2 regions of the Burkholderia sp. IDO3 genome follow, and region 1 is predicted to be linked to the other one. Evidence: predicted binding sites of a transcription regulator. Region 1 holds the regulator's gene; the other holds the start of a gene.
What was found. Region 1 encodes LexA, which represses DNA repair genes until DNA is damaged. Its sites were predicted from a motif close to ACTGTATNNNNATACAGT; they were not measured.
Positions count from the first base shown of each region.

Region 2: the regulator LexA is predicted to act here: its motif matches at 2,029-2,046, upstream of imuA (translesion DNA synthesis-associated protein ImuA).

Region 1 is NZ_CP028963.1:1,774,084-1,777,493, forward strand. It holds gene DCN14_RS22905 (universal stress protein) at 1-173, shown strand, start outside; gene DCN14_RS22910 (DUF2939 domain-containing protein) at 266-952, opposite strand; gene DCN14_RS22915 (hypothetical protein) at 982-1,320, opposite strand; gene lexA (transcriptional repressor LexA) at 1,347-1,994, opposite strand; gene DCN14_RS22930 (sulfate ABC transporter substrate-binding protein) at 2,259-3,296, shown strand.
Region 2 is NZ_CP028963.1:3,209,379-3,212,788, forward strand. It holds gene DCN14_RS29725 (DNA polymerase Y family protein) at 1-1,375, opposite strand, end outside; gene imuA (translesion DNA synthesis-associated protein ImuA) at 1,308-2,015, opposite strand; gene DCN14_RS29735 (ABC transporter ATP-binding protein) at 2,305-3,099, opposite strand; gene DCN14_RS29740 (ABC transporter permease) at 3,101-3,410, opposite strand, start outside.

The DNA of each region.
Region 1 (3,410 bases):
TCGTTGTCGGCCACCGGTGCCGCAGCGGGTTGTCGAGATGGTGGATGGGGTCGGGCAACACGCAACTGCTCGATCGCGTGAACTGCAGCATTCTGGTGGCGTGTTCGTCGGCCGAAGAGCAAAAGGCCGAGATTGCGCGCGAGCGCGAAGCGGCGACCACGAATGGCAAGTGACGCAATGACGGCGTGACCGGCTGACTCGCCCTGCGATTCACGTCGGTCACGCGCTGTGCCGTATCGGCGGCATGCACATCGATTGCGATCGATTACGCGTGCAGGTCGATCGCGGACAGCTTCCACGAGAACAGACCGAAGCGGTGAAAGATCGCCGCATAGCGCGTGCCATCGCCGCTGCGTTGATAGGTCACGACAAATTCATCGATATTCCGGTAGCCGGCGCGCGTTTGCTGCGGATGGCCTGTATCGCTCGCGCTGGCCGGTGCGGGCGACGGTGCTGGTGCTGGTGCAGCGGGGGGAGCGGCGTTGCTGCCGGACGCGGGCGCGCTCGCCGGCGCGGCGGGTTCATTACCTGCAGTCGTGCCCGGAGGCGGACCAGACCATTCAGGCGGGCGTTCGCCCGGATTGCCGCGCGGGGGTATGCCGCTCATCAACGCCGCCACGCCTTCAGGTGTCGCATACGCATCGACCAGCGGGCCGATCAATGCCGACCCGATCAATGCGCCGATCACCGCGAACGGATTGTTCTTCTTGACCGAGTCGATCCGGCGCATCAACTCTTCCGTGACCTGCTGCTTCAGGCTGATGCGCAGCGACGGGAAATCGACATACTCACTGACCGCCTGCGCATCGCGCGCATCGATCGCCGATTTCAGGCGACCGAGCGCGACGTACGGCGATGCGTACGCGTAGCCGATCGCCGCAATGACGACAACGGCCAGCGCGACGATCAGCAGGGGTTTGAGCCGCGACGTGCGGCCCGACGATTCAATCACGATGCCTCCGGTGCGGACAGGTTCCGCAATCAGAGACCGCCTTGCTGGGCCGATCGTTCCTCTGCGATGCAGCGATCGATCATCCGGCACACGGCGTCGATCGTGCCGACCATGATCAGCCGCGACCGGCCGTGATACACGCGCACGGGTGCGCGGCGCGCCGGCTCGGCGTGATTCAGGCCGGCGTTCAGCGATACCCGCGCGAACGCGGGCAGCGCTGACGGCAGCAGCGACGCCTGCCGTTCAACTGCGACTTCTTGGCTCGCCACGGGCGCTGCAGCGGACAGCGGCGCACAAGGCGTGCGGCCGCGCAGGTGACGCAGGCGACCGAATTGACGGAAAGGCAGCAGACGGGCAAGGCGTTCCATGATGTTCTCCTCAGCGAGACCGATTGTCAGAGTTCGCCCGAGCGGATCAGCCCGACGGCGATGCCTTCCAGCGCAAACTCCGCGCTGCCGGCCTTGACGAAGATGTTTTCGTAATCCGGGTTCTCCGCGATCAGCTCGAGGCCGCCGGGCCGGCGCATCAAACGCTTGACCGTGACGTCGTCGCCCAGACGCGCAACGATGATCTGGCCGTCCTTCGCCTCGGTGCGCTTCTGCACCGCGAGCAAATCGCCGTCGAGAATGCCGGCGTCGCGCATCGACAGGCCGCGCACCTTCAGCAGGTAGTCCGGCTTGCTGGTGAACAGCGCGGGATCGCACGCGTAATGCTGCGAGATATGTTCCTGCGCGAGGATCGGGCTACCGGCCGCGACGCGGCCGACGAGCGGCAGCGACAGTTGCATCAGGCCGGCATGCGGCAGCGTGAACTGGTGCGGGGAATCGTCGAGGCCGAGCAGGCGGATGCCGCGCGAGGCGCCGGCGGCCAGCTCGATCACGCCCTTGCGCGCCAGCGCACGCAGGTGTTCCTCGGCCGCATTCGGCGAGCTGAAACCCAGCTCGGCCGCGATCTCGGCGCGCGTGGGCGGGAATCCGGAGCGCTCGATCGCGCGGCGGATCAAGTCGAACACTTGCTGCTGACGGGCAGTGAGTTTGGTCATGGCTGAACTGTATGGATAGACAGTGAGCTGTATTTTTATACAGTACTTCGCGAATTTCAAGTGTTACTTGAGGTTCGACGCGATCACGCCGATTCCGGCGCGATGTCGCGACGCCCGGACGCCGGTTCGTCTGCCGCAACCGTCCGTCCAGTATGCGTTAGCACTTTTGAGTATTAAAAAATGAAGAACGATTATTTTTAATCATGTAACCCGTTCGCTAGACTGGCTCGACATCGCAATACCGACAACACTGGAGAACCAAGGATGGCGAAGCGCAATACGGGGCTGGTGGGCGGAGTGGGCCGCCTGATCGCAACACTCGCGCTGGGCGCGGCGGCGGCGCTGGGCGTCGCGACGCATGCCCAGGCCGATACGACGTTCCTGAACGTGTCGTACGACCCGACGCGCGAGCTGTATCAGGACTTCAACCAGGCGTTCGGCAAGGAGTGGAAGGCGAAGACGGGCGAGACGGTCAACTTCAAGCAGTCGCACGGCGGCTCGGGCGCGCAGGCGCGCTCGGTGCTCGACGGCCTGCAGGCCGACGTCGTCACGTTGGCGCTCGCGTACGACATCGACGCGCTCGCGAACAAGGGACTCATCAACAAGGACTGGCAAAAGCGCCTGCCGGACAACGCGTCGCCGTACACGTCGACGATCGTGTTCCTGGTGCGCAAGGGCAATCCGAAGGGGATCAAGGACTGGGACGACCTGACCAAGCCGGGCATCTCGATCGTCACGCCGAACCCGAAGACGTCGGGCGGCGCACGCTGGAACTACCTCGCCGCGTGGGCATATGCCGTGCACAAGCCGGGCGGCAACGAGCAGACGGCGAAGGAATTCGTGACGAAGCTGTACAAGAACGCCGGCGTGCTCGATTCGGGCGCGCGGGGCGCGACGACGAGCTTCGTGCAGCGCGGGATCGGCGACGTGCTGATCGCGTGGGAGAACGAGGCGTTCCTGTCGATCAAGGAATTCGGCACCGACAAGTTCGAGATCGTCGTGCCGTCGGTGAGCATCCTGGCCGAGCCGCCCGTCGCGGTGGTGGACAAGGTGGTCGACAAGAAGGGCACGCGCAAGCTGGCCGAGGCCTACCTGAACTTCCTGTACAGCCCGCAGGGCCAGGAGATCGCGGCACGCAACTACTACCGTCCGCGCTCGAAGAGCGTGCCGGCGGAGCTGACCAAGCAGTTCCCGAAGCTGAAGCTGTACACGGTCGACGACACGTTCGGCGGCTGGACGAATGCGCAGAAGACGCATTTCGCGGATGGCGGCGTGTTCGATTCGATCTACAAGCCGCAGTAACGCCACGTAACGAACCATAACGACAGCGGCGCGCCACGACAGCGCGCCGCATCTCCGACGGCCTGCCGGCGCGACTCCCCGCGCCGGCAGGCCGTCGGGCCCGTGAGCAGCATC
Region 2 (3,410 bases), 1.4 Mb from region 1:
CGACCATCTGCCCGTCGAACCACCCGGCTTCGATCCGCTCGGCCGACGACATCATCCTGAGCGGCGTATGAAATACCGGCCGCTCGCCGCGCATCAACAACGGCAGCGGCTCGGCCAGCAGCCACGCGGGGCGCGGCGGCGCGGCGGGCGGCCCGCCGGCCGGCTTGCCCGCGTGCGCATCGAGCGGCAGCCAGCGGTTCGCGGCCTCGGGACGGTAATCGGCGACGGGGGCCGCGCGCAGCACGTTGTCCGCGCCGAGCCGTGCGACCAGCAATTCGAACAGCCGCGCGCGCGTCTCTTTCGTGCCGCCCGGTTCCGGAAAGAGATCGTCGGCCGGCGGCGCGACCGATTCGACGCGCGTGGCCTTCAGCCGCACCGCGATCACCGCGGCCGGCAACTCGACGCGCGCGAGCCGCTCGCCGAGCAGCCGCATGAAGTGCGCCTCGTCGCGCACGGGGGCGGCGAACGCGAGTTCGAGCGGCGTCGGCGGCACGGCCTGGCGGCCGCGCTCGTGCTCGAGATCGAACGTCATCGCGGCCAGCGACAACTGTCGCGCGGCCAGCCACCCGCATAGCTGCACGACGAGCCGCCGTGCGGCGAACAGCACGGCTTCCGCATATTCGACGCGCTCCGGCAATTCGAGCCGCACGTCGAACACCGGCGGCACCGCCATCCACGCAAGCGGTTCGACCGCATCGCCGTATGCGCGATCGAGCGCGGCGAGCAACGCCGGACCGCAGCGGCGCTGCAGCCCCGCGCGTGGCAGGCCGCGCAGATCGGCGAGCGTGCGGCAGCCGAGGCCGTCGAACCAGCCCGCATACGGGCGCGCCTCGGGCAACAGCACGCACGGCAAGCGATCGAGCGCACGAACGAGCGAGGCCGGCGCGGCCACGCGACGCCGGATGCAGGCGCGCGCCGACGTGCGCGCGAGCAGCCACGCACCGCGCCCGGTCGGCGCGGCGGACAGGCGCGCCGCATAGCCGAGCGCCGCGAGCGTCGCGCGCACCTGGCGGCACAGCGACGGCAGGCCGCCGAACAGGCGCAGGCTCGGGCCGACGTCAACGATCAGCGTGGCTTCGTCGTCGAGCGCGACGCACGGCGAGAAACGCAGCAACGCGAGCGCGACCGCGCGCAGCGCATCGGCCTCGCGCGCGGGATCGCGTTCGACGAGCCGCGTATCGGGCGCAAGCGTCAGCACGCCGCCGCGCTTCATGCCCGCGCGCACACCCTGCCGGCGCGCCGGTGCGTCGGCAATCAGCACGACGCCCTGCTCGAGCACCGCGCAGCCGGCATCGCCGGCCGCTGCGTCAGACGGCGGCGGGGCGCACACGTCGAGCGGCAGGCGCGGCAGATGGATGCCGAGCAAGACGCGCATAGCGGCTCTCCACGATGGGCGACGGCAAATCGAGCGTAAGCGGCTCGCTGCGCGCGGGCCCGCGACGCTTGACGATGTCGAGCGACACGCCGCCCGGCACCGGATACAGCGCGACGCGCAGCACGGCCGGCGACGGCTGACGTGCGGCCGACAGCGGGCGCAGCATCACGAACAGCGTGTCGCCGGTGCGCGCGGCCGCAAGATGCAGGCGCCGCAACGCATCGGCGCGCGCGTCCTGCCACAGCAGCAGCGCACCGCAGCAGCCCGTCCTGAGCGCCTGCTCGGCGGCCCACAACGCATCGGTGCGGTTGCCGGCGCGCAGCCACAGCAGCGCGTCGGACGGCACGCCGAGACTGGCGAGCGCGGTTGCATGCGGCGACTGCGGCGGCGCGACGAGCGCGAGCGGACGCCGCGCGCTGACCGTGCGCGCGAGCGCCGGCGCGAGCAGCCGCATCTCGCCGCTGCCCGGCTGCGCGGCCAGCAGTTCGACCAGCCCGCCGACCGGCCAGCCGCCGCCCGGCAGCTCTGCCGACAGCGGCGCAAAGCCCGTGTCGATCGTGCGCGGGCCACCGCGCGCGAGCTGCGAGCCGCGCCACAGCGACGGATGAAGGGATTCGGGAGAAATGGAGGATGCGAGCATGACGCCACCCACAACTGTATGGATATACAGTATATGGCAATGCGCTCGCGTCGCACAGTACTGGTACGAAACCAGTCTTTCGTCAGATGAAACGCGGAAGAAAAACCGGCGCGCCCGTCATCTCAAGGCGAACCGGCCCGGGCGTGGCCGGCTCGCATCGACCGAACGCCCACGACAACCACCCGGCCTGGGCGACGCCCGCGAAACCGGATCACGCCGCCGGACCGGCAAGCAAACCGGCACGATGCCCGCACCGCACACCGCGCCGATCCGCGCCGCCTGTCACGCGTCAGCCGAGCAGCAGCGCGTCGTCGTCGAGCTGCTCGTGACGCACCTTCTCGAACATCTGCAGCAGGTCCGGCACGTCGAGCCCCTTGCGCTGGTCGCCCGACACGTCGAGCACGACCTGCCCCTGATGCAGCATCACCGTGCGGTCGCCGTAGTCGAGCGCCTGCCGCATGCTGTGCGTGACCATCATCGTGGTCAGCTTGCTCTCGGCGACGATGCGCGCGGTCAGCTCCAGCACGAACGCGGCCGTCTTCGGATCGAGCGCGGCCGTGTGCTCGTCGAGCAGCAGGATCCGCGACGGCCGCAGCGATGCCATCAGCAGGCTCACCGCCTGCCGCTGCCCGCCCGACAGCAGCCCGATCCGGTCGGTCAGCCGGTTTTCCAGCCCGAGGTTCAGCAGACGCAGCTTGTCGCGGAACAGCTCGCGCGACGGCCGGTCGAGCGCCGCGCGAAAGCCGCGCCGTGCGCCACGCGCCATCGCGAGCGCCATGTTCTCCTCGATCGTCAGCGCCTCGCAGGTGCCGGCCATCGGGTCCTGGAACACGCGCGCGACGAGGTGCGCGCGGTCCCACGCGGGCTGGCGCGTGACGTCCGTGCCGTCGATCGCGATGCGCCCCGAATCGACGCGCTGGTCGCCGCTGACCGCGTTGAGGAAGGTCGACTTGCCGGCGCCGTTCGAGCCGATCACCGCGACGAACTGGCCGTCGGGAATCTCGAGCGACAGCCCGCGCAGCGCGCGCGTCTCGATCGGCGTACCGGGGTTGAACGTGAGTTTCAGGTCTTGTGCGGACAGCATGTCATGCCCCTCCGTTCTTGCGCGCGAACAGCTTCTTGCGCGTCGCCGGCAACACCAGTGCGATCGTGACGAGCGCGGCCGTCACGAGGTTCAGGTCCTGCGCCTTCAGGCCGATGAATTCGCTGTTCAGCGCCAGCGCGATGAAGAAGCGGTAGACGATCGCGCCGAGCACGACGGCGAGCGTCGTCAGCACGAGCCGGCGCGCCGGCAGCAGCGTCTCGCCGATGATCACCGCGGCCAGCCCGATCACGATCGTGCCGATCCCCATCGAGATGTCGGCGCCGCCCTGCGTCTGCGCGAAGAGCGCACCG